One region of the Pseudomonas sp. S3_E10 genome, then DNA from elsewhere that is predicted to be linked to it. Evidence: predicted binding sites of a transcription regulator. Region 1 holds the regulator's gene; each other region holds the start of a gene.
What was found. The regulator FliA, encoded in region 1, starts transcription of late flagellar genes. The targets are predictions, from matches to a motif close to CTAAAGTTTNNNNNNNNNNNGCCGNTAA.
Positions count from the first base shown of each region.

Region 2: flgM (flagellar biosynthesis anti-sigma factor FlgM) is a predicted target of FliA. The motif match lies at 8,185-8,212, and genes of this name have one in related genera.
Region 3: AB4N98_RS21605 (methyl-accepting chemotaxis protein) is a predicted target of FliA. The motif match lies at 4,753-4,780, and genes of this name have one in related genera.

Region 1 is NZ_CP162743.1:4,503,458-4,513,770, forward strand. Features, by position in the region: gene flhB (flagellar biosynthesis protein FlhB) at 1-384, shown strand, start outside; gene AB4N98_RS20705 (cold-shock protein) at 783-992, shown strand; gene flhA (flagellar biosynthesis protein FlhA) at 1,265-3,379, shown strand; gene flhF (flagellar biosynthesis protein FlhF) at 3,392-4,708, shown strand; gene fleN (flagellar synthesis regulator FleN) at 4,813-5,646, shown strand; gene fliA (RNA polymerase sigma factor FliA) at 5,643-6,383, shown strand; gene AB4N98_RS20730 (chemotaxis response regulator CheY) at 6,553-6,927, shown strand; gene AB4N98_RS20735 (protein phosphatase CheZ) at 6,946-7,734, shown strand; gene AB4N98_RS20740 (chemotaxis protein CheA) at 7,746-9,986, shown strand; gene AB4N98_RS20745 (protein-glutamate methylesterase/protein-glutamine glutaminase) at 10,035-10,313, shown strand, end outside.
Region 2 is NZ_CP162743.1:4,181,086-4,191,398, reverse strand. Features, by position in the region: gene AB4N98_RS19250 (ribonucleoside-diphosphate reductase subunit alpha) at 1-15, shown strand, start outside; gene AB4N98_RS19245 (hypothetical protein) at 112-1,170, opposite strand; gene flgE (flagellar hook protein FlgE) at 1,318-2,631, opposite strand; gene flgD (flagellar hook assembly protein FlgD) at 2,663-3,388, opposite strand; gene flgC (flagellar basal body rod protein FlgC) at 3,405-3,848, opposite strand; gene flgB (flagellar basal body rod protein FlgB) at 3,852-4,259, opposite strand; gene AB4N98_RS19220 (hypothetical protein) at 4,693-5,355, shown strand; gene cheR (protein-glutamate O-methyltransferase CheR) at 5,446-6,273, opposite strand; gene AB4N98_RS19210 (chemotaxis protein CheV) at 6,327-7,253, opposite strand; gene flgA (flagellar basal body P-ring formation chaperone FlgA) at 7,344-8,108, shown strand; gene flgM (flagellar biosynthesis anti-sigma factor FlgM) at 8,250-8,564, shown strand; gene AB4N98_RS19195 (flagella synthesis protein FlgN) at 8,613-9,083, shown strand; gene AB4N98_RS19190 (flagellar brake protein) at 9,180-9,929, shown strand; gene AB4N98_RS19185 (MFS transporter) at 9,991-10,313, opposite strand, start outside.
Region 3 is NZ_CP162743.1:4,713,103-4,723,415, reverse strand. Features, by position in the region: gene AB4N98_RS21630 (hypothetical protein) at 60-515, shown strand; gene AB4N98_RS21625 (DUF7079 family protein) at 638-988, shown strand; gene AB4N98_RS21620 (hypothetical protein) at 1,067-1,669, opposite strand; gene AB4N98_RS21615 (hypothetical protein) at 1,967-2,923, shown strand; gene AB4N98_RS21610 (tetratricopeptide repeat protein) at 3,379-4,383, opposite strand; gene AB4N98_RS21605 (methyl-accepting chemotaxis protein) at 4,883-6,439, shown strand; partial or broken gene AB4N98_RS21600 (chloride channel protein) at 6,461-6,571, opposite strand; gene AB4N98_RS21595 (YeeE/YedE family protein) at 6,706-7,137, shown strand; gene AB4N98_RS21590 (DUF6691 family protein) at 7,140-7,559, shown strand; gene AB4N98_RS21585 (hypothetical protein) at 7,583-7,759, opposite strand; gene AB4N98_RS21580 (S8/S53 family peptidase) at 7,889-9,652, shown strand; gene gbdR (choline metabolism transcriptional regulator GbdR) at 9,713-10,313, opposite strand, start outside.

The DNA.
Region 1 (10,313 bases):
ATGTCCCAGCGCAAGATGATGGCCGCAGTGCCTGACGCCGATGTGGTCATCACCAACCCGACCCATTATGCGGTGGCCCTCAAGTACGACCCGGAGAAGGGCGGCGCGCCGATGCTGCTGGCCAAGGGCAGTGACTTCACCGCCCTTAAAATCCGCGAAATCGCCGTGGCCAACGACATCCTGCTGTTGGAATCGCCGGAGCTGGCGCGTTCGATCTTCTACTCCACCGACCTCGACCAGGAAATCCCTGCCGGGTTGTACCTGGCCGTGGCGCAGGTGTTGGCGTATGTCTATCAAATCCGCCAATACCGCGCCGGCACGGGCAAACGCCCGGACCCGCTCAAGGACCTGCCGATTCCGCCGGAATTGCGCCGCGACTCTTAATTCGCATCTCACCTGGCCTTCAACGGTTGCCGCTACCACCTCTTCTCAATCGGTGTCTACCTGTCAACTCTGACAGTAGCCAGCCGCCGCTCGCCCGGGTTTCATTACAGCAGGCACGGCGCACAGGTCGTAGACGAGAGGCTGGGAGCGTGGCGGTGAATAGGTACAGAGGGCGTGTCGGATCGTATGACCCCGAGACCGGGTTGGGGTGGGTTGTGCCGCGCTCCGGGGAAGAGGGCGTGATGATTCGCCGGGACGATTGGGCTGGGACGGTGCTTTATGCAGGTAAAAAACTGACCTTTCGAATGATTCATCGGCCCGATGGCATTTATGCGTTGCGTGTTGATGCGAGCGCCGATATCTGAGTCGCGGCTCAGTCACGATTAGGGAGAACGACAATGGCTAGGGGTACGGTGAAGTGGTTCAACGCGGAAAAGGGCTTTGGGTTTATTACTCAGGATGAGGGTGGAGCTGATCTCTTTGTTCACTTTTCCGCGATCCAGGGTGAAGGGTTCAGGACGCTCGAAGAAAATCAGAAGGTTGAGTTCGAGAGCGAGCAAGGAAAGAAAGGGCCTCAGGCTATGAACGTACGACCCGTTGCGGGGTAGCGCTGGACGCACACACATCCAAATGTGGGAGGGGGCTTGCTCCCGATAGCGGTGGTTCAGCCAATTAATCTATTGCCTGATACACCGCCATCGGGAGCAAGCCCCCTCCCACATTTAACTGGGGCTAGGGCTGTAGAAACGCTCGCTTGTGAGGTTGTTCACGCCCCCAAACCAAAGTTGGACAGCTTCTTGCAATACCGCCACCAGGATGCCTCCCGGCGTCAAAAGTTTGCTTTACGTTACGAGGAATACCGGTGGTGGATCGCTCTCAAATGCTCGGCACGGCCCGTACGACCCTGACTGACCTCTCGCGGGGCAATCTGGGTGTGCCGTTGTTGTTGCTGGTGATGCTGGCAATGATGATGTTGCCGATGCCGCCGTTCCTGCTCGACGTGTTCTTCACTTTCAACATCGCCCTGTCGGTGGTGGTGCTGCTGGTGTGCGTGTATGCCCTGCGGCCCCTGGATTTTGCGGTGTTCCCGACGATTTTGCTGGTGGCGACTCTGCTGCGCCTGGCGTTGAACGTGGCCTCTACCCGCGTGGTGATGCTTCATGGCCAGGACGGCCACGCCGCGGCCGGTAAGGTGATCCAGGCCTTCGGTGAAGTGGTGATCGGTGGTAACTACGTGGTCGGTATCGTGGTGTTCGCGATCCTGATGATCATCAACTTCGTGGTGGTGACCAAAGGCGCCGGACGGATTTCCGAGGTGAGCGCGCGGTTTACCCTCGACGCCATGCCCGGCAAGCAGATGGCCATCGACGCCGACCTCAACGCCGGCCTGATCGACCAGAACCAGGCCAAATCGCGCCGCCTGGAAGTGGCCCAGGAAGCCGAGTTCTACGGCTCCATGGACGGCGCCAGCAAATTCGTGCGCGGTGACGCCATCGCCGGCCTGCTGATTCTGTTCATCAACCTGATCGGCGGCATTGCCGTGGGTATCTTCCAGCACGGTATGACCTTCGGCGACGCGGGCAAGGTCTACGCCTTGCTGACCATCGGTGACGGTTTAGTGGCGCAATTGCCATCACTGTTGTTATCAACAGCCGCTGCAATCATGGTGACCCGTGCGTCGGGCTCCGAAGACATGGGCAAGCAGATCAGCCGGCAGATGTTCGCCTCGCCCAAGGCCCTGGCCGTGGCGGCGGGCATTATGGCGATCATGGGTATCGTGCCGGGCATGCCTCATGTGTCGTTCCTGACCATGGCCGCATTGGCCGGCGGCGGTGCCTACCTGTTTTGGAAAAAGCAAAACGCAGTCAAAGTGCAGGCGCTGCAGGAGGTCGCGCGCCAGCAGGAGCTGCTGCCATCCCCGGCCCGTGCCCAGGAAACCAAGGAGTTGGGCTGGGACGACGTGACGCCCATCGACATGATCGGCCTGGAAGTCGGCTACCGCCTGATTCCGCTGGTGGACCGCAACCAGGGCGGCCAATTGCTCGCGCGGATCAAGGGGGTGCGCAAGAAGTTGTCCCAGGACCTGGGCTTTTTGATGCCCACCGTGCACATCCGCGACAACCTCGACCTGGCGCCCAGTGCCTACCGCCTGACGCTTATGGGGGTGATCCTGGCCGAAGCCGAGATTTACCCGGACCGCGAGCTGGCGATCAACCCCGGCCAGGTGTTCGGCAGCCTCAACGGCATTACCGCCAAAGATCCGGCTTTTGGCCTGGAGGCGGTATGGATCGAAATCAGCCAGCGCAGCCAGGCGCAGTCCCTGGGCTATACCGTGGTGGACGCCAGCACCGTGGTCGCCACCCACCTCAACCAGATTTTGTACAAGCACTCCCACGAGTTGATCGGTCACGAAGAAGTCCAGCAATTGATGGGTTTGCTGGGCAAGGCCTCGCCAAAACTCGCCGAAGAGCTGGTGCCGGGCGTGCTGTCGCTGTCGCAACTGCTCAAAGTGCTGCAGGCGCTGCTGGCCGAACAGGTGCCGGTGCGCGACATTCGCAGCATTGCCGAGGCCATCGCCAACAATGCCGCCAAGAGTCAAGATACCGCCGCGCTGGTGGCGGCGGTGCGTGTCGGATTGTCGCGTGCAATCGTGCAAAGCATTGTAGGGCTTGACTCTGAGCTGCCTGTGATCACCTTGGAACCAAGGTTGGAACAAATATTGCTCAATAGTATTCAGAAGGCAGGACAAGGCCAGGAAGAGGGCGTTCTGTTGGAGCCAAGCATGGCTGAAAAACTGCAGCGTTCGTTGATCGACGCCGCGCAGCGCCAGGAAATGCAGGGCCAACCGGTGATTCTGCTGGTGGCAGGCCCGGTCCGGGCAATGTTGTCGCGGTTCGGGCGCCTGGCAGTACCGAATTTGCACGTTTTGGCTTATCAGGAAATTCCTGACAACAAGCAAGTGACTATCGTCGCGACAGTAGGGCCCAACGGCTGAGGGTAGTGGGTTATGCAAGTGAAGCGTTTTTTCGCCGCCGATATGCGTCAGGCCATGAAACTGGTCCGTGATGAGCTGGGCGCCGACGCCGCGATTATCGGTAACCGTCGTATTGCCGGCGGTGTCGAGCTGACGGCTGCCCTGGATTACACCCCCCAGGCCCTGGCGCCGCGCGTGCCGAACATGGAGCTTGAAGACGAGCTGCGCAAGACTGCCTCGCGCATCGTCTCGGCCCAGGCCGAACTGAGCATGCGCGGCGACAGCGATGCCACCACCAATCGCCAGTTGTTCGCCGGCCTGCCGCTGACGGCTGCCGAGCCGTTGGTCGAGCCCACTTTCATCGAACCGCCGCGTCCTGCCGCGCCCGCCCCGGCCGCCGCAGTCGACCAGCGCGCGTTCGACTCGATGCGCTTTGAACTCAATGGCCTGCGCGAGTTGCTCGAAGTGCAGCTCGGCTCGCTGGCCTGGACCCAACTGCAAGGCAGCAAACCGCAACAGGCCAACTTGTGGCGTCGCCTGCAACGCATCGGCCTGTCCGGCCCGTTGTCCCGCGACCTGTTGGCGCTGACCCACGAAATCGAAGAGCCTCGCCAGGCCTGGCGCATGTTGCTGGCCCACTTGGCGCGGATGATCACCACGCCACAGATCGAACCCTTGGAAGAGGGCGGAGTGATCGCCATGGTCGGCCCGGCCGGCATGGGCAAGACCACCACGCTGGCCAAGCTTGCCGCCCGTTATGTGCTTAAGTACGGCGCCCAGAATATCGCGCTGGTGAGCATGGACAGCTACCGTATCGGCGCCCAGGAACAGCTCAAGACCCTGGGCCGCATCCTCAATGTGCCGGTTACCCATGTCGACCCCGGTCAATCCCTGGCCAATGCCCTCGACCCGCTGCTGCGCAAGCGCGTGGTGCTGATCGACACCGCCGGCCTGCAAGCCAGCGACCCGGCGTTGCGTATGCAGCTCGAAAGCCTGGCCGGGCGTGGCATCAAGTCAAAAAATTACCTGGTGCTTGCAACCACCAGCCAGAAACAGGTTCTTACCGCTGCGTATCACAGCTACAAACGCTGCGGGCTGGCCGGTTGCATCCTGACTAAACTGGATGAAACCGCCAGCCTGGGTGAAGTGCTGAGCCTGGCTATCAGCCACGAACTGCCGGTGGCTTACCTGACCGATGGGCCGCGGATCCCGGATGATCTGCATCTGCCGCGCCGTCATCAGTTGGTCAGCCGCGCCGTCAGCGTACAAATGCAAGACGAGCCTAGCGAGGAAGCGATGGCCGACATGTTCGCCGATCTCTATCACAACCCGGCAAAACGGGTCGGTTGAGTCAGATGAACACCGTGAAAAGTATCTACATCGATGGTCTGCAAGCGATTCACGCGGCCAAGCCATGTAGCCTGCGTCTAAGCAAGACAAGGTAAAGAAATAAAATGGGCAGCATGCATCCCGTACAGGTGATCGCGGTGACCGGCGGCAAAGGTGGCGTCGGAAAAACTAACGTGTCAGTGAATTTGTCCCTGGCCCTGGCAGAACTTGGCCGTCGCGTCATGCTGCTGGATGCTGACCTGGGACTGGCGAACGTCGACGTTCTGCTGGGGTTGACGCCCAAACACACGCTTGCCGATGTGATCGAGGGGCGCTGTGAGCTGCGCGATGTGCTGCTTCAAGGCCCTGGCGGGATCCGCATCGTGCCGGCCGCCTCCGGCACCCAGAGCATGGTGCACCTGAGCCCGGCGCAGCATGCCGGCCTTATCCAGGCATTCAGCGATATCGGCGACAACCTCGACGTGCTGGTGATCGACACCGCCGCCGGGATCGGCGAATCCGTGGTCAGCTTCGTGCGCGCGGCGCAGGAAGTGTTGCTGGTGGTCTGCGATGAACCCACCTCGATCACCGACGCCTACGCCCTGATCAAATTACTTAACCGTGACTACGGCATGAACCGCTTCCGCGTACTGGCCAACATGGCCCAGAGCCCGCAGGAAGGGCGCAACCTGTTCGCCAAGTTGACCAAGGTCACGGATCGCTTCCTCGATGTCGCCTTACAATACGTCGGTGCAGTTCCCTACGACGAGTGTGTGCGCAAGGCTGTGCAAAAGCAGCGTGCGGTCTACGAAGCGTTCCCTCGTTCCAAATGCGCATTGGCGTTCAAGGCTATTGCCCAAAAGGTCGATACTTGGCCGTTGCCCGCCAACCCACGGGGGCATCTGGAGTTTTTCGTCGAGCGATTGGTACATCAGACGAGCGCAGGACCCGTGCTATGACAGCGAACGGCTATAACGCCTACAAGAAGTCCGCCCGTGACAGTCAGGGCGAGTTGATCGAGCGTTATGCGCCGCTGGTCAAGCGCATCGCCTATCACCTGCTGGCACGCCTGCCCGCCAGCGTCCAGGTCGAAGACCTGATCCAGGCCGGCATGATTGGCCTGCTCGAAGTGTCAACCAAATACGATGCCACCAAAGGCGCGAGTTTCGAGACGTATGCGGGTATCCGTATCCGGGGCGCCATGCTCGATGAAGTGCGCAAGGGTGATTGGGCGCCTCGTTCGGTACACCGCAATACGCGCATGGTCAGTGACGCAATTCGCGCAATTGAAGCAAAAACCGGTCGCGACGCTAAAGATCACGAAGTTGCGGCCGAACTCCAATTGAGTCTCGACGATTATTACGGGATTTTGAACGACACCTTGGGCAGCCGCCTGTTCAGTTTCGACGACCTGTTGCAGGACGGTGAACACGAAGGGCTGCACGAGGACGGCGCGAGTACTCATATGGAGCCGGCGCGAGACCTGGAAGATGAACGCTTTCAGGGTGCGTTGGCGGACGCGATTGCCAATTTGCCTGAGCGTGAGCGACTGGTATTGGCGCTGTACTACGACGAAGAGCTGAACCTCAAGGAAATCGGTGAGGTCCTGGGGGTCAGCGAATCGCGAGTCAGCCAGTTACACAGCCAGTGCGCCGCTCGCTTGCGGGGGCGTTTGGGAGAGTGGCGAGCGCGCTGACAGGCAGTGTGGGGACACTGCAAAGCGATACCGCGAAGGTGATGGATCTTCGCGGGTTCGGCCCGTGGTGCCCCCGGCAGTCCTTTTTGTGTAATGCCTGTTGATTGAAATGACGCGTCCAGGTGCTGGGCGCGTTTAAGACTGCTTGGAGGTCGAATTGGACAAGAACATGAAAATCCTCATCGTTGATGACTTCTCAACGATGCGGCGGATCATAAAAAACCTGTTGCGTGACCTTGGGTTCACAAACACGGTCGAGGCGGATGATGGCCTTACGGCGATTCCGATCCTCAACAGCGGGAGCATCGACTTTCTGGTAACCGACTGGAACATGCCGGGCATGACCGGTATCGACTTGCTGCGTCATGTGCGGGCCGACGAAAAGCTGCGCAGCCTTCCCGTGCTGATGGTCACCGCCGAAGCCAAGCGTGAGCAGATCATCGAAGCTGCCCAGGCGGGTGTTAACGGTTACGTGGTCAAGCCATTCACTGCACTGGCCTTGAAAGAGAAGATCGAAAAAATCTTCGAACGCATCCACGGCTGATGCCATCGCGGGGGAGCTATGGAGCATAACGAAACGTCACAGGGAGACTTTGAGTCGACCCTGAAAAAACATGCTCACCAGTTGGTCGACAGCCTTGAAAAAGGCCAGTTCGGCGACGCGGTGCAGTTGATCCATGAGCTCAACCAGACCCGTGACCGCGGCCTGTATCAGGAAGTGGGCAAGCTCACACGCGAGCTGCACAGTGCGATTGTCAATTTCCAGATTGACCCGCACATGCCCCAGGCCGAAGAAATCTCACAGATCACCGATGCCACCGAACGCCTGTCCTATGTGGTCAGGCTGACTGAGGCGGCGGCCAACCGCACCATGGACCTGGTGGAGAACGCCACGCCCCTGGTCAACGGCATGGCCACTGAAGCCCAGGCCCTGAGCGCCGATTGGGGCCGCTTCATGCGCCGGGAAGTCGGGGCTGAGGAGTTTCGTGAGCTGGCACGTCGGGTTGAAGGCTTCTTGTCGCGCAGCGAGCAGGAAAACCGCACGGTTTCCAGCAACCTCAACGATATTTTGCTGGCCCAGGATTACCAGGACCTCACCGGTCAGGTGATCAAGCGTGTGACCCAGTTGGTCACCGAAGTGGAAAGCAACTTGCTCAAATTGGTGCTTATGGCAGGCCAGGTTGACCGTTTTGCCGGCATTGAACATGACCGCGAAGCGATCCTCTCGGAAAAAGATCCACAAAAACATCTCGCCAAGGGTGAAGGTCCGCAGATTCATGCCGATAAACGTGAAGACGTTGTGTCAGGTCAGGATGACGTAGATGACCTGTTATCCAGTTTAGGCTTCTAAGGAGCACCCACATGAGCTTCGGCGCCGATGAAGAGATCCTTCAGGATTTCCTTGTAGAGGCCGGCGAAATTTTAGAGCAACTGTCCGAGCAACTGGTCGAGCTGGAAAGCCGCCCGGATGATGCGAACCTGCTCAATGCAATTTTTCGCGGTTTTCACACTGTAAAAGGGGGCGCCGGCTTCCTCCAGCTCCATGAGCTGGTGGAGTGCTGCCACATCGCCGAGAACGTGTTCGACATCCTGCGCAAGGGTGAGCGTCACGTTGATTCGGAGTTGATGGACGTGATTCTCGAAGCACTGGATGCGGTCAACGGCATGTTCAGCCAAGTGCGTGAACGTGCCCCGATCACGGCGGCCACGCCGGAACTGTTGGCGGCCCTGGCGCGCTATGCAGAGCCTGCGGACACTTGCGCGCCGGTGGTTGAAGCGGCGCCGGAGCCTGTGGCGGAGCCTGAAGCGGATGTCACGGACACTGAGTTCGAACAACTGCTCAACTCCCTCAGTGCCGTCAAGGCCGAAGCCGAAGCACCGGCCGCCGAAGCCCCGGCAGCGGCGCCGACCAGCGAAGACATTACCGACGCAGAATTCGAATCGCTGCTCGACCAGCTGCATGGCAAAGGCCAGTTCGCCGCTGATGCGGTGGCGCCTGCCGCTGCCGCTCCTGCACCTGCCGCAGCGGGCGGGCCGGTCAGCACCGACATCACCGACGACGAATTCGAAGCGTTGCTCGACCAACTGCACGGCAAAGGCACCTTTGCGGCCGATGCCTTGCCGGCAGTCGCCGCCACCGCCGCTGCGCCTGCCGCCCCTGCGCAGCCTGCCGCTGATGGCCTGATCACGGATAACGAATTCGAAGCCCTGCTTGACGATTTGCACGGCAAGGGCAAGTTCAGCGAGGTTGCACCTGCCGCCGCTACGGCAGCACCGGTTGCCGCCAAAGCGGCTGCACCCGCCAAAGCTGCCGCTCCAGCCGCTCCAGCCGCTCCAGCCGCCAAACCGGCACCTGCCCCAGCGGCGGCGCCGGCTGCGGCCCCAGCGCGTGCCGCCGCCGCGGCGCCGCCTGCGGACAAACCCGCCAGTGAAGCCGAAACCACCGTGCGCGTGGACACCGCGCGGCTGGACGACATCATGAACATGGTCGGCGAGCTGGTGCTGGTACGTAACCGCCTGGTGCGCCTGGGCCTGAGCAGTGGCGATGAAGCCATGCAAAAGGCCGTGTCGAACCTCGACGTGGTGACCGCCGACCTGCAAACCGCCGTGATGAAAACGCGGATGCAGCCGATCAAGAAAGTCTTCGGCCGCTTCCCGCGCCTGGTGCGTGACTTGGCGCGCCAACTGAAGAAAGAGATCAACCTGGAACTGGTGGGTGAAGAAACCGACCTCGACAAAAACCTTGTCGAGGCCCTGGCCGACCCGCTGGTTCACTTGGTGCGCAACGCGGTCGACCACGGCGTCGAAACCCCGGAAGAACGCGAAGCCTCGGGCAAGTCCCGTGGCGGCAAAGTCATCCTGGCGGCGGAGCAGGAAGGCGACCACATCCTGCTGTCGATCACCGATGACGGCAAGGGCATGGACCCGACCATCCTGCGCAATATCGCGGTCAAGCGTGGCGTGATGGACAAGGACGCCGCCGACCGCCTGACCGACACCGAGTGCTACAACCTTATCTTCGCCCCTGGCTTCTCGACCAAGACCGAGATTTCCGATGTGTCGGGCCGTGGCGTCGGCATGGACGTGGTGAAGACCAAGATCAGCCAGCTCAATGGCTCGATCAATATCTACTCGACCAAGGGCCAGGGCTCGAAGATCGTGATCAAGGTGCCGTTGACCCTGGCGATCATGCCGACCCTGATGGTGATGCTGGGCAACCAGGCGTTCGCCTTCCCGCTGGTCAACGTCAACGAGATCTTCCACCTCGACCTGTCGCGCACCAACGTGGTGGACGGCCAGGAAGTGGTGATCGTGCGCGACAAGGCGCTGCCCCTGTTCTACCTCAAGCGCTGGCTGGTTGCATCGGCCGCCCATGAAGAGCAGCACGAAGGTCATGTGGTGATTCTCTCCGTGGGTACCCAGCGTATCGGCTTTGTCGTCGATCAACTGGTGGGCCAGGAAGAAGTGGTCATCAAGCCTTTGGGCAAAATGCTGCAGGGAACCCCGGGCATGTCGGGTGCGACCATCACCGGTGACGGTCGGATCGCGCTGATTCTCGATGTTCCGAGCATGCTCAAGCGTTACGCCGCTCGGCGTATTTGATTCTGGTGGGGCAGGGCGGTCTCGCCCGCCCCACCTAACGGAGTGTTTATGGCAGTCAAGGTCCTGGTGGTGGACGATTCGGGTTTCTTCCGCCGCCGCGTCTCGGAAATTCTTTCCGCCGATCCAAGCATCCAGGTGGTCGGCACGGCCACCAACGGCAAAGAGGCGATTGATCAAGCCATTGCGCTGAAGCCGGACGTGATCACCATGGACTACGAGATGCCGATGATGGATGGCATCACGGCAGTCCGGCACATCATGCAACGCTGCCCCACCCCGGTATTGATGTTCTCCTCGCTGACCCATGAAGGCGCCCGAGTGACCCTC
Region 2 (10,313 bases), 320 kb from region 1:
GAAGCTTGCCAATAAGCTGAGCCCATTGGGTTAACCACCCAAGTTGAAAGCCCCCGATAGGCTTACGGCGTATCGGGGGCTTTCTTTTGCTGGGTGAAAAGCGCTCGCGATTTAAAACAATACGGTCGCGATACCTGATTGAGGCATGCCGCCGCGCTTGCCCCACAACTCAATCCGGCCATCAATCACGGCCATCGAATGGCCACCGAACTCCACGGTGCCCACCTTGCTGTTTCTCAAATCAGCAACGGTTGTCTGCCTGTAGAACCCTCTCAAACCCAAACGGTCCAGCCCTTCACGCGAGTGTTCGCCATCGTTGAGGCTGTTCATGGCCGCCTGGAAACTGCGCCCAGCAGTACCGTCATTGTTTTCCATCTGCGCCCGCTTGGCGCTCGCGGCATACATGAAGTTGGCATCCGTCATCATTGCCGGGTCATCGCCCTTGAAACGCGCATGAATGGCCGCCTGCCTCACCTCGTCATTGGACAGAGAAAGCTTGAAGCCATCACGCATGGTCACCTCGTAGCCGTGGCCCAACGCCTTAACGTCTTTGAAAATGTCCGTAGGTTTTTGCCCATACCGCATCATCGCCGCCTTTATCGCCGATACAGTCACGCAATTGCCGTCAGGCCCCTGCCTGAAGCCACTCCAGATATTGTCCGGCTTTTTCCCGGGGTTGCTCGTGTCGGGCTTGTAGTGGTGATGCCGTGAGCCTTCGGTAATCGGCTTGTTGCTCATCGACTCACTGGGACCGAAGCCGCCGCGACCGGGAAAATCACCGCCGCCACCGCCATCCCTAGGCGATGGTGGTGCCGGAGAAGGGGCAGGCGTATCCGGAAACAGGTCCGGAAACAGCATCTTTAAAAGCTCCAGCCATCGCTTGGAGCGTTCTTCCTTGAGTTGCTCAAGGATTTTCTTGAACGTGTCGTCCCCCAATGCTGTGCGTTTTTCATTGAGCCTGTCGCGCAATTCCCGGACAGTCTGGTTTTTGCCGGTACTGTGCGCGTCATCAAGCTCCTTGAGCAGTTGTGCGACGGCCTCCTTATTTTTTGCGTCCCGGTCTTCGTTGATCGCGTGTGTCGCGCCTTTGCCGCTCAAATAGAACTGTGCCGCTCCCGCGTCAAAATGCACGCCGGCCTCGCTGCGACCCATCCCCCACTGATTTCCCATTGTTATTCCCCACCCAAGGTCACAAGCTCGATAGCTTCCGGCTTCATGGGTGGCATTCAGGGCGTAGGACGTTCCAGACGACGTTTGTCAGGGCAAAAAAAACCCCTCGATCGAGGGGTTTTCAGTCAAGCGCATTACGCCATGGCATCAAGTCATCTGAATGATGGTCTGCATGATGGTGCTCTGGGTGGAGATAGTCTTGGCGTTGGCCTGGTAGTTGCTCTGGGCCTTGATCAGGTCCACCAGCTCGTTGGTCAGGTTGACGTTGGAGTTCTCCAGGGAGTTGGCCACGATCGAACCCAAGGTACCGGATTGCGGGGTGTCGTAACCCGGCTGGCCCGAAGCGAACGTCTCTCTCCAAGTGGTGCTGCCGGCTGGCTGCAGGCCCTGCTCGTTGTTGAAGCTGGCCAGGGAGATCTGGCCGATGGCCTTGCTCTGCTGGTTGCTGAACGTGGCGAACAACACGCCGCTGCCGTCGATTTTCAGGCCGGTGATCTGGCCGGTGGCATAGCCGTCGGTGATCGGTGGGTTGCGGTAGGTGGCCGAGTTGTACTGGGTGATGTTCGCCATGTTGATGGCGATGCCGTCAGGGTTGGCATCCGCGCCGTTGGCTTTCCAGACGCCATTGGTCACGGTACCTGGCACCCAACCGGTCAAGGTCAGCGTCGTGCTGGACGCGCCGGCGGTGACGATGCTGGTGAGCTTGCCATAGCCGTCAAAGGTCAGGGTCGAAGGCACAGGCGGAGTGGGTGGCGTACCGCCCGTTGGTGACGAACCGTTAGGGTTGCGCCCATCAATCAGCGTATAGGCGTTCCACTTGTTGCCGTCGGTTTTCACCAGGTATTGCACCATCGGGTGCGCATTGCCTTGGGCGTCGTACAAGGTGGTGCTGTATTGGGTGGTGAAAGTACTGGTATCCGTCGGGTCGAATGGCTTGAGCGTCTGGTTGATCACCGGCTCCGAGGAGTTCAGGTTACTGGTGGAATCCACCTTGGTGGACGCCTTCGGCGGCAGGTTCGACAGGTTCAGTTGCAGGTCGGTCAGGCCACCCTTGATGATTTTGCCGTCATCGTCCGCCGCATAGCCTTGCAAACGCGAGGTACCGGTGTTGTTGGTGATATAGCCGTCTTTGTCGGCACGGAAGGCACCGCTGCGAGTGTACTCCAGCGAACCGTCGCTGCCCTTCTGCACGAAGAAGCCACCACCCTGGATCGCCATGTCCAGGATACCGCCGCTGCCGTTGACGTCACCCTGGGTGAATTGCTGGGACACCGCCGCCAGGTTCACGCCGTTGCCGATGCTGTTCTGGCCGGTACCCAGTTTGGACGCGGCATAGATGTCGGAGAATTCCGCACGGGACGACTTGAAGCCGGTGGTCGCGACGTTGGCGATGTTGTTGCCGGTCACGTCCAGTTGTTTATTGGCCGCATAGAGGCCGCTAAGGCCGATGTTAAAAGACATGTTTCTCTCCCTCTGCCGTATCTAGCCGGCTCTATGTACCAATAGTCTGAATTTGCGACAGCTTCACGCTGCCCATGCCACCTGCAAGGTTCAGCAGCATTTCGCCGCCGGTCTTGCTCAACGTCACGCTGGTCACGGTTGCCGGCAGCGATGTTGCCAGGGCCACTGCGTCGCCCTTGTCATTCTTGGTCGTGGCCGCAAAGGTGTAGGTGCCGGCTGGGGCGACCTCGCCGTTGCCGTTCTTGCCATCCCAGATAAAGTCCGACGTACCGGCACTCTGGGCGCCCAAATCGAGGGTGCGCACCAGGTTGCCGTCTTTGTCGGTGATCTTGACGGTGACGTTACCCGTCGCCGCGGTCACGGCCACCGAGCCGGTCATGCTCTTGCTGGTATCCACCAGGGCCTTGTCGGTCTGGGTGATGATCGAACGCCCGACCAGCGAAGAAGCCTGCAGCGCTTGCGAGGAGCTGAAGTTGCTGGAGATGTTATTCACCGAGTCGTTCAGGGTGTTGATGCCTTCGAGGCTGCTGAACTGCGCCAGCTGGGCCACGAATGCACCGTTGTCCTGGGGTGACAGCGGGTTCTGGTTTTTCAGTTGGGTCACCAGCAGTTGCAGGAACGCGTCCTTGCCCAGCGACTGGTTGCCCGTCGCGGTCTTGGAAGCATCACCCAGGCTGCTGTTGTCCGTTGCAGTCTTGACCTTGGAATTGAACAGGTCCTGGACTGCCGTGTTGTTAGACGTATCAACGATGGCCATTATTTGGCGCCCCTTATCACTGACCCAGGGTCAGGACCTTTTGCATCATGGTTTTGGCGGTGTTCATCATTTCCGCGTTGGTCTGGAACGAGCGGCTGGCGGAGATCATGTCGGCCATCTCCTCGACCACGTTGACGTTCGGGTAATACACGTAGCCTTTTTCGTTCGCTGCCGGGTGGTTAGGCTCGTAGCGCGCTTCGAGGTTGCTCTGGTCTTCGACCACACCGAGTACCTGCACGCCTTTGCCGGCGGCGTCCTGTTCCTGGAACAACGAATCGCTGCCACCGTTCTGGCCGGCCTGGAACATGGTGGCGAACACCGGGTGCCGGGCGCGATAGGTTTGGTCAATGCTCGAAGACACAGTCTCGGCGTTGGCGATGTTACTGGCGACGGTGTTGAGGCGCGTGGTCTGGGCGCTCATGCCACTGCCGGCAATATTGAAAACACTGGACAGGGACATGGCTTACTCTCCACGCAGGGCTGACATCAGCCCTTTGAATTTGCTGTTGAGCAGGGTAAAGCTGGCCTGAAAGTTCACCGAGTTCTCGGCATAAGCCGATTGCTCCAGTTGGGCGTCGACGGTGTTCTGGTCGATCGATGGCTGCATCGGCGTGCGATACAGCAACGACTCGTCACCACTGCTCAGGCCTTGCGCTTCGATATGACGGTTGTTGGTCATGTTCAAGGCGAAGGTGCCGTTCTTGGTCTTGTCCTGCTGTGCAGCGAGCACAGCGGAGAAGTCCAGGTCCCGAGCCTTGTAGTTCGGGGTGTCGGCGTTGGCAATGTTGTTGGCCAGGACTTCGGCACGCTGGGCGCGGAAGCCCAGGGCTTGTTCGTGGATACCGAGCGCTTTATCGAAGCTGATGCTCATGGCGGAAACCTTTAGGCTGACCTGCTGTTCGTTAACAGGACTATAGCAAGGTGCATGCCAACCTGAGCAGAGCCCGAATTTCAAGGGCTTGCGGCAATGTTGCCGGCGGTGATGCCAGAAAAGCGGCAAGCGATTTCCGCGTAGCGCCAGTAAAGCGGCAATCGGGCTTGCCGCTTGCGAGTGGAGGGCTATAAACGGTGTGCGCAGGGGGCCGGGGTATTTAACCGTTTGTCCGTACTGTTATTTATGACAATTGCGACACGCGTAGGCTTTGATGCTTTATCAACCGACCCCCTTAAGCACAACGCAGAGGCTCGACATGTTGATAATCCCGGCCCCCAGGTTTGTCGAACAGGATTCGACACAGCCGATCCCGAATCTTGACCCTGCCCGACTGAGCGGCGACGTCGCCATACTGAGGTTGGATTTTCCTATGCAGCCAGCCGATTATTTCTATTTGAGCCTCAACAGCACCGTTCTTGGTGGCACGCACAATCAAAGCTTTAATATTGCCCACAGCACCGCTTCGCTGCGGATTCTGATTCCCACGAACATTGTCATCGCCAGTGCGGGCACCGAAGTCCAGTTGCGGGCCCGCATCCTGCGTGGAGGGCTGTATTCCACTGCAGGGGAGGCGAGAGTAAACATCGGTCGCCTGCCCATTGTGGTGCCACCAGACCAGTCATGGGACTTCAGCGACGGCACCTTTCAAGGCTGGGTAGCACAAGGCGTCTATGTGTCGCGGCTAAGCGTGATCGGTAGCCGCGTGGTCGTTAACCAGTTCAACAATCAGGCCACCAGCTCCCACATCATCACCCGTGCAGTTCCGGTAACGGCAGGACGCACCTATAACTGCAGCTTCGAGGTGACGGGAAGTACAGCCGTCAGCGACGGGTCGACCCTGCACATGACGATAAACGGCAGCCGGATCGGGCCTGACGTCACCACTATTACCGATGCCCGACGCCAAATCGGAACAGGAACATTTACCGCCGCCACGACGGGAACCGTGCGACTCGGCATCTTCAACGCAACAGTGCCCAGCGGGCAACATGGCCTGTCCCTGGGGCCCCTCCAAATGAGCACCACGCCCTGAGCGCTGTTGATGAGGACCGGCAGCGATTTTGCGCGAATAAAAAACGGGAGACTTTGCAAAGGTCTCCCGTTTTTGTTTTTAAAGCGCCGGTTATTTGGCCTGGTAAATGATGCCGGGGCTGCACTGCACCATCTGGAAGTGATCCGGCAGGCCGTTCAGCGCTTCGGAAGCACCCAGGAACAGGTAGCCGCCACGCTTGAGCGTGCCATGGATGCGCAACAGGATGTCTTTCTTCACCTCGGCCGAGAAGTAGATCAGCACGTTGCGGCAAAACACCATGTCGAACTTGCCCAGGCTGGCGTAGCTGTCGAGCAGGTTGAACGAGCGAAACTCCACGCGGTTTTTGATCGGCGCCTTGATCGCCCAGCGCCCGGCGCCTTTAGGCTCGAAGTAGCGCTGCAACCGGTCTTGGGACAAACCACGGCCCAGGGCCAGGCTGTCGTACTCACCGGTCTTGCAGTTGGTGAGCATGGTGCCGGACAGATCGGTGGCGACAATTTGCGCACCGGCCTTCAATTGCCCGATGTTGGTCCGCTCGAACTCATCGATGGACATCGAGATGGAATACGGCTCCTGCCCCGAAGAACAGGCCGCCGACCAGATGCGCAGACGCTGGCCCGGGCTGGCCTTGATAGCCTCCGGCAGCACCTTGCTCTTGAGCACCTCAAAGGGGTAGGTGTCACGAAACCACAGGGTTTCGTTGGTGGTCATGGCATCGACCACCATCTCTTTGAGCCCACTGCGCGGCTGGCCCTGGATCCGTTGAACCAACTCACCCAGGGACTTGATACCCTGCTGCTCCATTAGTTTGTTAAGACGACTGGATACCAGGTATTGCTTGTTTTCACCGAGCAATATCCCACAGGCTTTTTCCAGGAAGACCCGGAACTGCTCAAAATCCAAATTACCTGTAGACACTGATACCGCCTCTAAAATCGTATGACCGCCAGGGAAAAAGCCCCTGGCTATTATTATTCTGCTGCCTTGATCCGGTCGACCACCCGGGATGCCAGGTCATCAGGACGGAATTTGGCCAGGAAGTCATCGGCACCGACTTTCTTGACCATCGCCTGATTGAATACACCCGACAACGAAGTATGCAGGACGATATGCAATTTTTGCATGCGTGGATCGCTGCGTATTTCGGCCGTGAGAGTGTAGCCATCCATTTCCGGCATCTCGATGTCGGAAATCATCATCAAGAATTCTTCTTCCGGCTTCTTACCCTCATCCACCAGTTTGCGCAGATAGTCCAGCGCCTGGCGGCCGTCGTTGAGCGCCACTACGTCCACGCCGACGGTTTGCAGGCAACGGGTCACCTGCTTACGCGCCACCGAGGAGTCGTCCACTGTGAGCACCCGCAGCGAGACCGCCTTGTGCGCCGTCTCCGCGTCAACCACACCGACCGAAATCGATTCCGAGGTCGGCGCCACTTCGGCGAGGATCTTCTCTACGTCGATGATTTCCACCAACTGGTTATCGACCCGCGTCACCGCCGTGAGGTAGTGGTCGCGGCCGGTGCCCTTGGGTGGCGGATGGATCTCTTCCCAGTTCATGTTGACGATGCGCTCCACCGAGCGCACCAGGAAACCCTGGGTCTTGGTGTTGTATTCGGTAATGATCACGAATGGGCTTTCGCGGTCCTGCAAGCCTGCCGAACCTGTGGCCAGGGCCAGGTCGAGAATCGGAATGGTCGCACCACGAATATTGGCCACGCCACACACCACCGGGCTGGATTTGGGCATGATCGTCAGCTTGGGGCACTGCAGCACTTCCCGTACCTTGAACACATTGATGCCATAGAGTTGCTTGCCATCGAGGCGAAAAAGCAACAACTCCAGGCGATTCTGCCCTACCAGCTGTGTGCGCTGGTTTACTGAATCCATTACACCTGCCATGCCTTTACTCCTACGCTAAAACCTTGGGCTGTACCTACACGGCAGCGCGCACCCAACACTAAACGGCACGAGCCTTGCTATTTATTGGCCATGGACATTAAAACGACAGTTTCCCGACGCCTTCGACTCCCACGTTACCGCAGATTGCTCTGCGCCTCGGTGGCGTTGCTTGCTTTGAGCCTGAACACCACGGCCCGCGCAGAGAACGTCACCTTGCCTGATCTCCTTATCGGCGTCACTCAGGGCTTTCTTGAGTTCACTGTAGAAGATTATCTGGCAACCACACAGACACCGGGGCGTTATGAAATCCAAGTCAACCAATTGGACCCCCGCCTGCGCATGCCGATGTGCGACAAGGAATTGACAGCGACCCTTGAAAGCCCGGCCCAGCCCATCGGCCGCGTGACGGTACGGGTGCGCTGCGACGGAGCCTCGCCTTGGACGGTGTTTGTGCCGGCGCAGGTAAAGTTGTTTCGCGATGTTGTGGTAGTGGCCCGACCACTGAAACGCACCGGCATCATCGGTTTTGAGGACGTTGTATTACGCGAACGCGACATCAGCCTGATCAGCCAGGGCTACCTGACGTCCCTGGATCAGGCCGTCGGCCAACGATTGACCCGACCAGTGGTCACCGATCAGGTGATCACGCTGGTCCACCTGGAACAGGCCGAAGTGATTCGCAAGGGCGACCAAGTGGTAATTTCCGCCAGCAGCGGTACGCTGAATGTAAAAATGCCCGGTGAAGCGTTGTCCAACGGCGGCATGAGTGAACAAATTCGAGTCAAGAATCTCAATTCCAATCGCGTGATCAAAGCGCGGGTCACAGCCCCCGGACAGGTAGAGGTCGCTTTATAGATTACTGGTACAGGACGCTGGGTTTTCCTACACTGTGCACGCGGTTTACCGTGCGGAGATTTATTGTCATTCGCGCCTAAAGTTTGTCCGGGTATGGCCGAAAACATGGCAAGCGTCCAAATACCCAGAGGTTTTTTTATCATGGTCATCGATTTCAGCCGTTTGAATAACACCCCGTCGACGTCAGGCGCTACGCGTACCAGCGCTGCCAAAGAAAGCGTCGAAGCCAAGGCCCAGCCGCTGACAGAACAGGCCAGCGTCAGCCAAAGCGGGGAATCCGTACACCTGAGCAATGAGGCTCAACAGTTGCAGAAGGTCACTGACTCGCTGCGCGATCAACCAGTGGTCAATAAAGCCCGCGTGGCCGAGTTGAAACAGGCAATCGCCGATGGCAGCTATAAAGTCGACAGCAACCGTGTAGCCAGCAAGCTGCTTAATTTCGAAGCCGAGCGCTAGGCAAAGGCCTGCGCAGGGCTTTTGGACGCTTAAACCCCAAGGCCAGCCATGCATCACGACGAAAATTTGCTGCAACTGATCATTGATGATCTAGCGCCGACGCAACAATTGCTCGAGCTGCTCAAAGAAGAATCCCTGGCCCTCTATGGCCGGGATATGCCGCTGCTGGAAGAAATTCTGGCGCGCAAGCAATCGCTGATTGTGCTGCTGGAGCAACACGGCAAAAAACGCAGCCAGATCCTCAGTAGTCTCGGCCTGCCGGCAGACCATGACGGCCTGGCGCAGTTGGCCAGCCACTCCTCGGTTGGCGACCAATTGCTGTCCCAGAGCAAAGAACTCAATCAGTTGCTCGCCCAGTGCCAGGAAGCCAACCGGCTCAACGGTCAGTCGATCCAGCTTCAGCAAGCCACGACCGCCAACCAGTTACGCATACTTCACGGCGGAGAGCCGCCGGCGCTGTATAACGCCCAGGGTTCCACCTCGCGTCTGGTCAAACCAAGCACCCGCAGCCAAGCCTGACATCGGTTTACCGTGCGCCCTATCCAAGGCGCGCCACATGCTGGCAAAATGCCGGTTCTTGCGTGTAGTCGTATTTTGTCTGGAGATGGAAGAACCGTGTTCAACGCCCTTAATGCGGAAGATGCCCCGCAGCCACCCAAGGTGCTCACCACGCCTCTGGAAATCGCCGGCACCTTGCGGATGCTGCAAGACAGCCATGACCCGCTGATCATCACCTTCCACGAACGCAGCCAGCGCTTCCAAAGCTATCTGGTGGACGTCAACCGTGACAGCAACACGCTGGCACTGGACGAAATGATTCCACGCGACGGCGAACGCTACCTTGAGAGCGGCGAGCCCTTCCGCATCGAAGGCTTCCACGATGGCGTTCGCGTTGCCTGGGAAAGCAAGGGCACCCTGGCTATCAGCGCGAAAGACGGCCACCGCATTTACACCGGCAGCCTGCCGGACGAGGTGGTCTACCATCAGCGTCGAAATGCGTTCCGTGCCGCGTTGAAGCTGGCGCAATTGGTCAACATCGAACTGGGTGGCGAAAAACTCAAGGCGCCGGTCAACGGTAAATTGCTGGATATTTCCGCCACCGGCTGCAAGCTGCGTTTTGAAGGCAATATCTCCGAGCGCCTGCAATTGGGCCAGGTCTACGACCGATTTATTGCCGCCCTGCCCTTTGGCAGCATGACCACCTCGGTCGAATTGCGTTACCTGCACTTCGAAGAAAAGATCAATACGACCTTTGCCGGCGTACGCTTCCACAACATGAGTGGGCTGGTACAGCGCCAGGTCGAGCGCTTTGTGTACCAGTTGCAGCGTGAAGCGCGACGGTTCGATAAAGACGACGATTTTTAATACATACAGGTCGTCACAAAAAAACGGGCAGATCCTTTGGGGATCTGCCCGTTTTTTTCGTTCAGGGGCGTGCCCTGCTGAGGTCATGGGGATGCTCGTCCGGGTCCGGATGCTCGGGTGGCGCTTCGCAGCCTGGCTCCTCTATCGGCGGCTGCTCTGGCTCGGTTTCAGGCTCAGGCTCAGGCGCAGTGGTCTGCATCTGCTCCTGGACCACGGCCTCATCCACCCGCGGGTCAAGTGCAGCCACCAGCGGTGAGCTGGACATACTGTCGGGCATCGCCACGTGATGCAGGGGGGCGTCCTCCACCTGGTGCAGGTTGGTGACGGCTTTTGGCCGGATGCGCCACACCAGAATCAACGCACACAGGCTGAAAAACGCGTAAA
Region 3 (10,313 bases), 210 kb from region 1:
TGCTAACCTCGCCTGGGCCAAGCTGACTCAAACGGGCTGAGAAGTCCCGGGGACTGAAAATGGAAGAAACGCTCTCTTCGATATTTATGCGCACTAAAGGAAAGCCCATAACTTTCAATGGGACAACCGTCGTTGCGATTATGGAGATCGAGATCACGAAGCCCAGAACCGTCTTTTCAATTCGCCGATTGGGTGCTACGAACGGTCGAGTGCAAGGGTTAGCATTAAAGACGGTAAGTGGGCAGATCGTCGTGGACGGCTCCCGCGATGGCTATCCCGAGATAATTTTGTGGTCTGATTCCAGTCCTGATGCTGTAGAGATAGAAGTGTTTTCCAAAGTCGGAAGTACTTTAAAAATCTGGAACGTATGGAAAAGCACTTTTGGCATTAATGCATGGGTTGGCAATGCAGGAATTCACGTCTGCGAGTCCGATAGCAAGATGACATTGGAATGTAGCGACGGTGTTGGTGATGTGGACTTCTCCGATTATGTGGTTGTTTTAGACGAACGATAATAACGATAGTTATGTCCGCTCTGGGCCGAAAGCGGCCCGTCCTGACGGCGAATATCTGTCTGAACGCTTTCGGCTACTATGCCTTCTAGCCGCTGGGCGCCCTCCAAGCTTCGGGATATTGCATGAAAACTGTCGACGCAAACCGCTTGAAGATCTGGCAGGCACTTTCAGAGTTTTTTCTCGATACTGAAATCACCGACTCGACTTTTGACTACGTCGCTCGCGTGGTCCTGGAAACAGGCTATTCGCCCCAAGACATTCACAGCATCCTTTGGGGTGAAGTTTTCCCTGTGCTTGAAGGCAACCTCAAGTCCATTACAGGTGAATGGGCGGGATGGACAGATGAATGGCTGTTAGAGCATTTGTCGGTATGTGAGGTCTCTACGAACAAGCTGGGTGACAGCGGCATTATCAGAGAAATCAGAAGATGCTGGGGGCAAGTGGCAGCGCGGCTTCCGCCGGCATATGCCTGACTCAACTTCGTCAATGCTCCCAGTGGTTACGGGCTCCTATAGGCCAGACGAGCCCATTCGATCTACGAAATCCCCCTTTCAGTTAACGTCGATGCCGGGATAGAGATCCGCAGGTGGGTGGTAGTTGGGGTCTTCAAAGCGGCTATTGTTGTAATGCATTTTGGCAGTGGGCCCCTCGCCTATGTACGTAACCTCAGGATTGGGCGTCAGATGCCATCCGGTCCCGTCGTTATCGCGTTCGATCAGCGACGGATACAACGTACAAGTCCCCCCCGAACCGGATGTCAGCCTGAATTGATAATAGCGCCCGGCCTGTGGCGTGAATTGAGTTGTGACGTAGCACGAGCGGGTGCGCGAGCCCTTCCAGAACATACTCACATGCGTCTCGATGCCCGGTCTTATGGGTGTTTCATAGTAGTCGGAAGTCAAATTCTGCCCGGCCTTGGGCATGCCCACGTCTTGCGTGTGGGTAAATGGAAGAGGCCCCGTCCGGACGGAGCCTCCCGAACGCACGCCGTTCTCGTATTGATAAATATCGGCATGCTGAGTGAAGTTCACGACCCTGACCCAAGCGGGGTTCGGCTCGTTTTCAGGCGCTTTGAAGTAATGGAAATGAGGAAAATACTGACAGCCGGCAAATAGCGGCAGCGTCAGAAAACAAAGGGTACGGCGAATAGACATTGGAACCAGTCCTTTACGGGATTGTTGTACAGACCACAGAACTGGAGATGAATTTCACAGCTGGCGCACTCCAAGCAACGTTCAGCGGGCATCTGTTTGTTTCACCGGGGACGATGACAGGGTGTCGGCGAGCGCGGAAACCACCCCCTGGGATTGGCACCGAGGGTGACCGCATGGACGGAGGCTGTCATCTGGATGGGATGCGCTTAGAAGGCAGGCCCTGCATACGGTATTCTGCGCGACATCAACCTCGACCCCAGCCTACCGGCCCCTGAAGCGGTATTGAGCCCGGCGCCCATGGATCTCGACATGCTAATCGGCCACCGCTTCGAACATCTCGCCAACGGCGATCTGCATATCCATTCACGCAACCTCGTGCAAAGCGCATTTATGCTGCTGACCGGCGCAATCACCTTCATCCTGCCGGTGGCCTGCGTCGGGTTCTGGCTTACCGAATGGCAAGCGCAGCTGGCTGATCTGAATCCGTTGTCGACCCTCCTGTTAATACTCTCGCTGCTGCTGATGCCTGCCTTGGGCCTGTCCCTGATGGTGTACATGGGCTCGCGCGAGTCGTTGTTGTTGTCACGCGTCGGCGGCGAAGGCAAGCGCCGCACGCAGAACTTTTTCGGGCGCCGAGAGCGTGTGAAGTCGGTATTCAACATCGATAACCCGCGCGCCCTGGCACTGCGTCGTCGCGAGCAGGCCGAGCCCATCCACACCCAGTTGTGGCTGGTAATGCGTGATGGCGGCGAGCACCGGTTGACCACCGACAACATTCCGGTGGTGCCGGGCAGCAAACGCACCGACCTGTGGCTGCGCACACTGGCCGACTACCTCGACGTGGCAGTGCCTGGCGAGGTCGTCCTTGAATCGGCGGTCGCTAAACCGGCACCCTATCGGCCGGCGCCAACGCCGGCGAAGATCGCCAGGCAGCGCAAAACCAAAGGCCCCGTGCCGGCGGCTGAGTCGACCGAACAACTCGGCATCCCCGCGCGCGCCCTGCTCGCGCTGATAGGCACTTTCCTCGCAGTGCTGGAGCTGAATCAGATCGTCGCATTAGTGCCGGCGGTGATCAGCGGGCGACTGCGAATCAGCGGTTTTAGATCGGGATACACGACGTTCTACTGGGCCGAGCAGCCGGTCGCGTTTTCATTCAATGTATTTTTGGGTGTGGCCGAGGTTCTGGTGATCGGGTTTATCGCCTGGCAATGCCTGCGCACGGCGATTCTGGGGCGGATGAAAGCCAATCCTTGAACGTAGGATGTTGGCGCATCCGCAAGCTCAAAACCCCTTCCCCATAAACCAGATCCCTACACCTGGCCGCACCGCGTACGTACCGCAGGCGTCCGGCTTCGTTACGCCCAGGGGTATGAGATCGCCAAGATCCAGAACACCACCGCTAACCCCCAGCAGATGGGCCCCGCCGTGGAAAAATCCTGGATGCTGCCCGTCGACATCCCGCCAGCAACCCATCGCTGCCTGGTCCCAAAAACCCCGGCCATCGAAAAACTCGCACGCAACCGGAAGTTCTCTGCGACGCGCCCAAGACCTACAACGTAACCGTGGCCAAGGTGAAGGGCGAACAGGCGCTGAAACTGATCGACCCACGTTTCTCGATTATGCGCGGCATCAGCTTCAGCCAAGGGTTCTGACGCAAGCGTCGGCATGGGAGAGACGCATGAAAAAAATGCCCCTCCGATGCGCACACACTAGCCTTGCAGTGTTCGCAGTTTTTCTTCGAAGTAGCGGATTTGCGCCAAGTCATCGGGGTCGACCTGCCTGAGTATCTGAAGAGCCTTTGTATAGGCGGCGCGTGCCTTGGCGGTGTCGCCTTGAGCCTCGTAGACTCGCGCAAGGTTGAAGTGGCGCAAAATTATTTTGGGGTGATGCTCGCCAAACGTTGCCTGGTCACTGTTCAGCGCCATCGTCAGGAAGGCTTCCGCTTTATCGTACTGGCCCAGGCCGCGATAGGCGTCGCCGAGGTTGTTCCAGCGGATGGCGACCGTCGGATGGCGCGGACCATGCAGGGCCATGTCGATATCCAGCGCCTGTTGAAAAAGCGGCAGCGCCGCCTCGTACTTGCCCTGGAGGTTATAGGCATTGCCCAAGTTGTTCAGCGAGACGGCTACCGAAGCGTCGTTGTCGCCGAGCAGTCGCTTTCTCAACGCGATATTTTTGCGCAGGTTTTCGAAGGCCTCTTCATATCGGCCCAGTTTGCTCTGCGCGGTACCGATGTTGTTGTAGCTGTCGGCAATTATCAGGTCATCCGGGCCAAGTACCGCGAGGCGCATTTTCAAGGATGTTTCATAGTAGCCAAGGGCAATCTCGAAATTGCGTAGTCGCTCGTGAAGATAGCCGAGGTTGTTCCAGTAGGTCGCCTGTTGCGCGGTCGAGGCTTGGCCGTTCTGTTTAGCCGCCTCCAGTGCCTGGGTAACCAGGACGATGGCGGTACGGTCATCGCCCAGCACAGAGACTGCCAGCGCCTTGATATTCAACGCCTCGGAGTTGGCAGGGTCGGCTTCAAGCACGCGATCCGCTTCCTCAATCGTCGCCTGATACTGCCCTGCCGCGAAAAGGCTAACTGCTTTGTCGCTCACGGCCCCCAGGGCGGCCTCAGCGCCAAACATCAGAAAGAGCAATGAGAACGGCAATAGCGCTTTCAGCCAACGAATGCGCAGGGAGGTTCTTGGGTTTGAAATGCAGATCTGACTCATGGTTTTTTTCGATCCAACACACTCATTAAATTGAAGTAACGAAGCGGGCTTTGACGCGGAACGGGGGTGGGTTCGTTTACCCGCCCCCTTCCCAGACGCATGCTATTAAAAGACATCCATCGCTCTACAAAGCCCCGCCTTCTCAACAGCCTCATTTGCAGGTTCCCCCCTGCATTCAAACGCTGCAACGCGACCAGACACCGGCCACTGTCCAACAGGATCAATTCATAGTCCTGATGCGCCGTTGGGGTGAAACGAAAGGTCTGTTGGCAGCTATAGGAATAGCCGGCGCAAACGTGGCCTTCACTCCACGAGTGGTCACCGTAACAGCTGGCGCGTTGACGTGGCACGAATATCCAAAGCAGCCCGATTAAGTTTCCCAACGTCAGGTCGATACCCTGACTAACCCGCTCCCCCTCGCAGCCAGGAAGCTCACATGAACCTTAGAAACCTTAACGTAGCTCCACGAGCTTCCTTGTTTTTCGCGTCAATCATCGTATTGGTCTTTGTACTCGGCGCAGTCGCCGCAGTGCAGATGGGCAAACTGCGGGATGCAGAAAAAGATATTGAAACCAACTGGCTGCCAAGTATCAGGCAAACAGCATTAATGAACTCCGGCGTGATGCGGCTGAGGCTTGAAACTCAGCGCGCGCTCGCTGACCCTACAACCCTTCAGTCGACCGTTGCCTCCTTTGCAGGCTACCGCAAGGCCTTGGCGGATGCGGTAGCCCAGTATGAACCACTGATCGCGAGCAACGACGAGCGCACCCTGTATCTAGTGGTTAAAGCGTCCGCCGATGCATATGCCAAACAGCTGGACATTCTCGAACCTTTGATGGCGCGCGCTGACATACCTGCAGCGGTAAGCCAGGTGAGTACAGGCATCCGCCCGTTGACGAATCGGTTGGAGGGCGAGATCAAAGCCCTGACTGACTACAACAACAATGGCGCGACAGCCGCTGGGCAATACGCAACCGCCACTTACGCCGAAGGCATCTGGGTAATCAGTGGCCTTATTGCCGGTGTCGTAGTCCTGACTATCGCGCTGGCGACCCTTCTGACCAAGAGCATCACCACTCCGATAGGTACAGCCCTGTCCGTGGCCGAACGCATAGCCGGCAGTGATCTGTCCAAAGAAGTGCAGGTCAGCGGGAAGGATGAAGCCGCACGCCTGTTAAAAGCGCTGGCCCAGATGCAGGAAAACCTGCGCAAAACCATCATGCAGATCAGTGATTCATCCACGCAGCTGGCCTCGGCCGCAGAAGAAATGACGGCGGTCACGGAGGAATCCAGTCGAGGCCTTGTTTCACAAAATGATGAGGTCAACCAGGCGGCCACCGCCGTAACCGAAATGAGCGCGGCGGTTGACGAGGTGGCCCGCAATGCAGAGTCGGCCTCCGAAGAGTCGCGTCGCACCCAGGGGTTCACTGAGACCGGCCTGGAGCGCGTCTCTCAAACACTGAAGTCCATTCAAAAACTGAGCGGCAACGTTGAAACCACGAGCGACAAGATTCAGGTGCTGTCAGAGCGCGCTCAAAGCATTAACAAAGTCGTCGAAGTGATCAGGGCCATCGCCGAGCAGACCAACCTGCTGGCGCTGAACGCAGCCATTGAAGCCGCAAGGGCCGGTGAGCAAGGGCGCGGCTTTGCCGTGGTGGCGGACGAGGTCAGGGCGCTGGCGCACCGAACGCAGTCTTCCACGCAAGAGATCGAACAGATGATCTCCGCCATGCAGAGCGACTCAGCCGAAGCGGTGGAAGCCATGAGCAAAAGCAAAGAGCTGGCGACCCAATCCCTCGACGTCGCCCAGGAAGCCAGCACTTCACTGGACCAGATCGCCAAGGCCATTACGCAGATCAACGAGCGCAACACCTTGATAGCCACTGCGTCTGAAGAACAAGCTCATGTAGCGCGTGAAGTCGACCGTAATCTGGTCAGCATTCGAGAGCTGGCCGTGCAGAGTTCCGCGGGCGCCAGTCAAACCGCCAGCGCGTGCGGAGAAATGTCAAAGTTGGCGGTCGACCTTAACAGGATGGTGAGTCGCTTCGTCGTTTGAAACATCAGGCCCCACGCGTTCCGCCAGGGGTGTATTGAAGGCGGCGGCAATACCCGCTGCGCCACCGGCCGGGATCAGGTCTTCAGGGCGGACGATGCGTGCGTTAGGCAGATAGCGGTGAAAGAAATGCAGGCAGCACCGCAAAATCATAGCGGTGCTTGCGCCCCAGGGCTTGAGCCGCCCCATCTACCACCGGCATTTCACGCAATACGGGCAGAAACTGTGCTATCGATGCACTCCCCCAATCCCCGAAGGCTGTCCCGACCATGAGCCTCTCCGCCGATTTCACCCCATGGACCTCCCTGCTCGGCGGTGCCTTGATAGGTTTGTCCGCCGGCCTGTTCATGCTGCTCAACGGGCGCATTGCCGGTATCAGCGGTCTGCTCGGCAGCCTGCTGTCCAGGCGTAGCGATGGTCGGGGGGAGGCGCTGGTGTTCGTCGCGGGGTTGATCGCCTCGCCCCTGATCTGGTTACTCGGCGCGCCGTTGCCGCAGCCCTCGTTCCAGGTCGGTGGCGTGGCGCTGGTACTGGCGGGGGTGTTGGTGGGGATCGGTACGCGCTATGGCGCCGGCTGCACCAGCGGGCACGGGGTCTGCGGGCTTTCACGGTTGTCGGTGCGCTCGCTGGTGGCGGTGGGTTGTTTCATGGGCAGCGGCTTTGCCGGCGTCTACGTGCTACGTCATGTAGTGGGGGCTTGAGCATGCGCAAAATCACGGCTTTGATGGCGGGCTTGATCTTCGGGCTGGGGCTGTACCTCAGCGGGATGACAAACCCGGCCAAGGTGCTGGGTTTTCTCGACCTCGCTGGCGACTGGGACCCTTCGTTGGCCTTGGTCATGCTCGGGGCGCTGATGGTGAGCAGCGTGTTTTTCTTCTTCGCCAGGCGGCGTGACACCGCATTGCTCGGCGCGCCGATGCAGATGCCGACACGGCGCAACATCGACCGCCGGCTGGTGCTGGGCAGCATCGTGTTCGGTATCGGCTGGGCGATTGCCGGGCTCTGTCCCGGACCGGCCGTGGCCTTGCTGCTGACGGGGCGATGGCAGGCGGTGCTGTTCAGCGTGGCCATGCTGGCGGGCATGCTGGTGTTCGCGGGCCTCGAATCACGCAAGCAGCGCTGAACATTGCGGCTGGCGTCAGCCCCTCAATCCGCGGCCTGTTGGAAGGCATAGCCGCTCACCGCCAGCAACACACCGGAGATGGCGTAAGTAAAGCTGATCATCACGCGGCGGCCGATCACGTCAAACAAGCGCCCCAGCAAGACTACCGCTGCGGTGTCGCGTTGGAGCACGTGTTGCTGGGTCATGGCCACGTCCGTCATGTGCAAGTCACTCCCCGTTATGAGTAAGCGCCTGAAACGGGAGTTCAAATTCAATGGCGTCGCTTATGCGCTGAACGAAGCAAGCCCCGGCGTAGTCGGAACAGCAGGCCACCGGCAAGGAACCCGCTCATGCCCTTACGCTTCGCCACCCTGGCAACCCTTTTCAGCCTGGCTGCCACGGCCAGCGCTGCCCAACCACCGCTGCGCCTGGAAAACCTGCAACGCTGCGGCGACGTGTTGGAAAACCGCCAGCAGGACTGGTGCCTGACCGTTCGCGGCCTGAACGATGCCCCGCCACAGCTGAAACTGGCGGGCAAGGCCCTGCCGGCGGATGCGGTACAACGCGACGGCAACCACGTGCACCTGCACCTGGACAGCGCCCGCTATCAGAGCGGCCCGCTGTGGCTGGAAGACGGCCCGCGCGTCAGCAATGCCGCCTGGCTGAGCGTGCGCAACAGCCAGGTGGTAGCGGCCGGCCCCAGCGAAGTGGCGAAGAACATGGACGGCCTGACCACCTATGTGAACCTGGTCAGCGTGCTGATCGAAGAAGACCAGAACGGCCGCCAGGAAGCCGAGCGCCTGGCGCGCAAATATGGAGCGACGGTGGTCGGCAGCATCGCGCCGTTGAATGTCTTCCAGTTGCGCCTGCCGGCCACGGACCTGATGCAACGGGATGCGCTGGTGCTGCGCCTGGGCAGCGAGACCGGCGTGGATGCCGTGGTGATCGAAGAGTCCGCCGCCGAAGAAACCGAGCACGCCGCCACGCGCCGTGAAGCGCCGAAAAAACCGCCCGCCGACTCCGATGAATGGGCCGCCAACCGCTTTCTCGACGCGGTGGCCTACTATCAGCGGCGCATCCCGGGGCAGCACTCGCCGATCCTGCCAAAACCGGTGCGCGTAGGCGTGATCGAGCGCGGCGTGGACTTCGACACGGCGGATTTCGCCGACTACCTGGGTGCCTGCGCGCCCAGTCGAACCTGCGTGTACGCACGCGACACCGACGGTGCAAACGGCCACGGCACCACCGTCGCCGGCATCCTTGCGGCGCGTTGGCACAACGGCGGCAACAGCGGTTTTTTGCGTGGCCTGGACAAGGCCAGCGGTGGTTTCGACGTGATCGTCGAGCGTAATTCCGATGCCGGCATCACGGCCAACATCGCGGCATCGGTCAACCTCGTGGAAGACGGCGTACGCGTGCTCAACTGGAGTTGGGGCATCCATCGCGTCGGCACCCGGGACGTCAACGGCCAGGACGTCGACTCACTGGTGCGCTCGGGCATTGCCATGAGCGGCTACGAAGAATTGCTGGAAGAATTTTTCCTATGGCTGCGCAAGGAACATCCCGACGTGATCGTGGTGAATTCCGCCGGTAACGGCTCGGCGTTCTCCGGCACGGATGACTACCGCCTGCCCTCCTCGTTTATCACCGAGCAACTGTTGGTGGTGGGCGGCCACCAGCGCGGCGAGCAGGCCGGCCTCGCCGTGGATGACCCGGCCTATGCGGTCACGCGCAGTTCCTCGAACGTCGACATGCGCGTCGATATCACCGCCGCCGCCTGCGCCCATGCATCCACGGCCGACGCCGGCGAGGAAGGCGCCGTGCATTGCGGCACCTCCTATGCAACCCCGATGGTCGCGGGCCTGCTGGCGGCCATGCTGTCGATCAACCCGCAACTGCAACCCGAGCAATTGCGCACACTCTTGCGCCGCAGCTCGATGGCGATTGGCGACAACCATGACTTTGAACGCAGCGACGCCCAGGACCTTACCGCGCCGATCCTGCCGTCGGAGCGTAGCTATCAGCTCAATGACAAGGACGTGGGGCGTTCCGCGCGGCTGGACATGCAAAAGGCACTGGACCTGGCCGTACAGAGCAGGACGCGGGTGCGTTGAACCTGAGGGCGACGGTTCTGCGTTATCAGTGGGGCTGAAAACCAGCCCCCCTGCCGAGCGTCAGCGCCGTTGAATCTGCACACTCGCAAAGGTCGGCTCATCGCGCGCCTGTTCCAGCGTGTTCTTCGGCTTTGCCGACGAGCGCGGATGCACCACCGGCCGGCTCGCCTGCGGGGGTTGCAGGCGCATGTCGCAGCGTTCGTCGCTGGGCGCTACGCCGAAGAAATCCCGATAGCACTTGGAAAAATGCGGCGTGGACACGAAGCCGCAGATCACCGCCAGTTCCACAATCGAAATAGGCGTTTGCATCAGTAACTGACGCGCACGCGTGAGGCGCAGCTTGAGGTAATAACGTGACGGCGTGCAGTACAGGTAACGCTGGAACATGCGCTCCAGTTGGCGCCGGGATACCTGCACATAAGCCGCCAGGTCATCAAGATCGAGGGGTTCTTCCAGGTTGGCTTCCATCAAGGCCGCCACTTCCTGCAGTTTGGGCTGTTGCGTGCCAAGCAGGTGCTTAAGTGGCACGCGCTGGTGGTCGCGTTCGTTGCGGATGCGCTCGTACACGAACATCTGCGATATCGCCGCCGACAGCTCATGCCCGTGATCGCGGCCAATCAGGTGCAGCATCATGTCCAGCGGCGCGGTGCCGCCGGAGCTG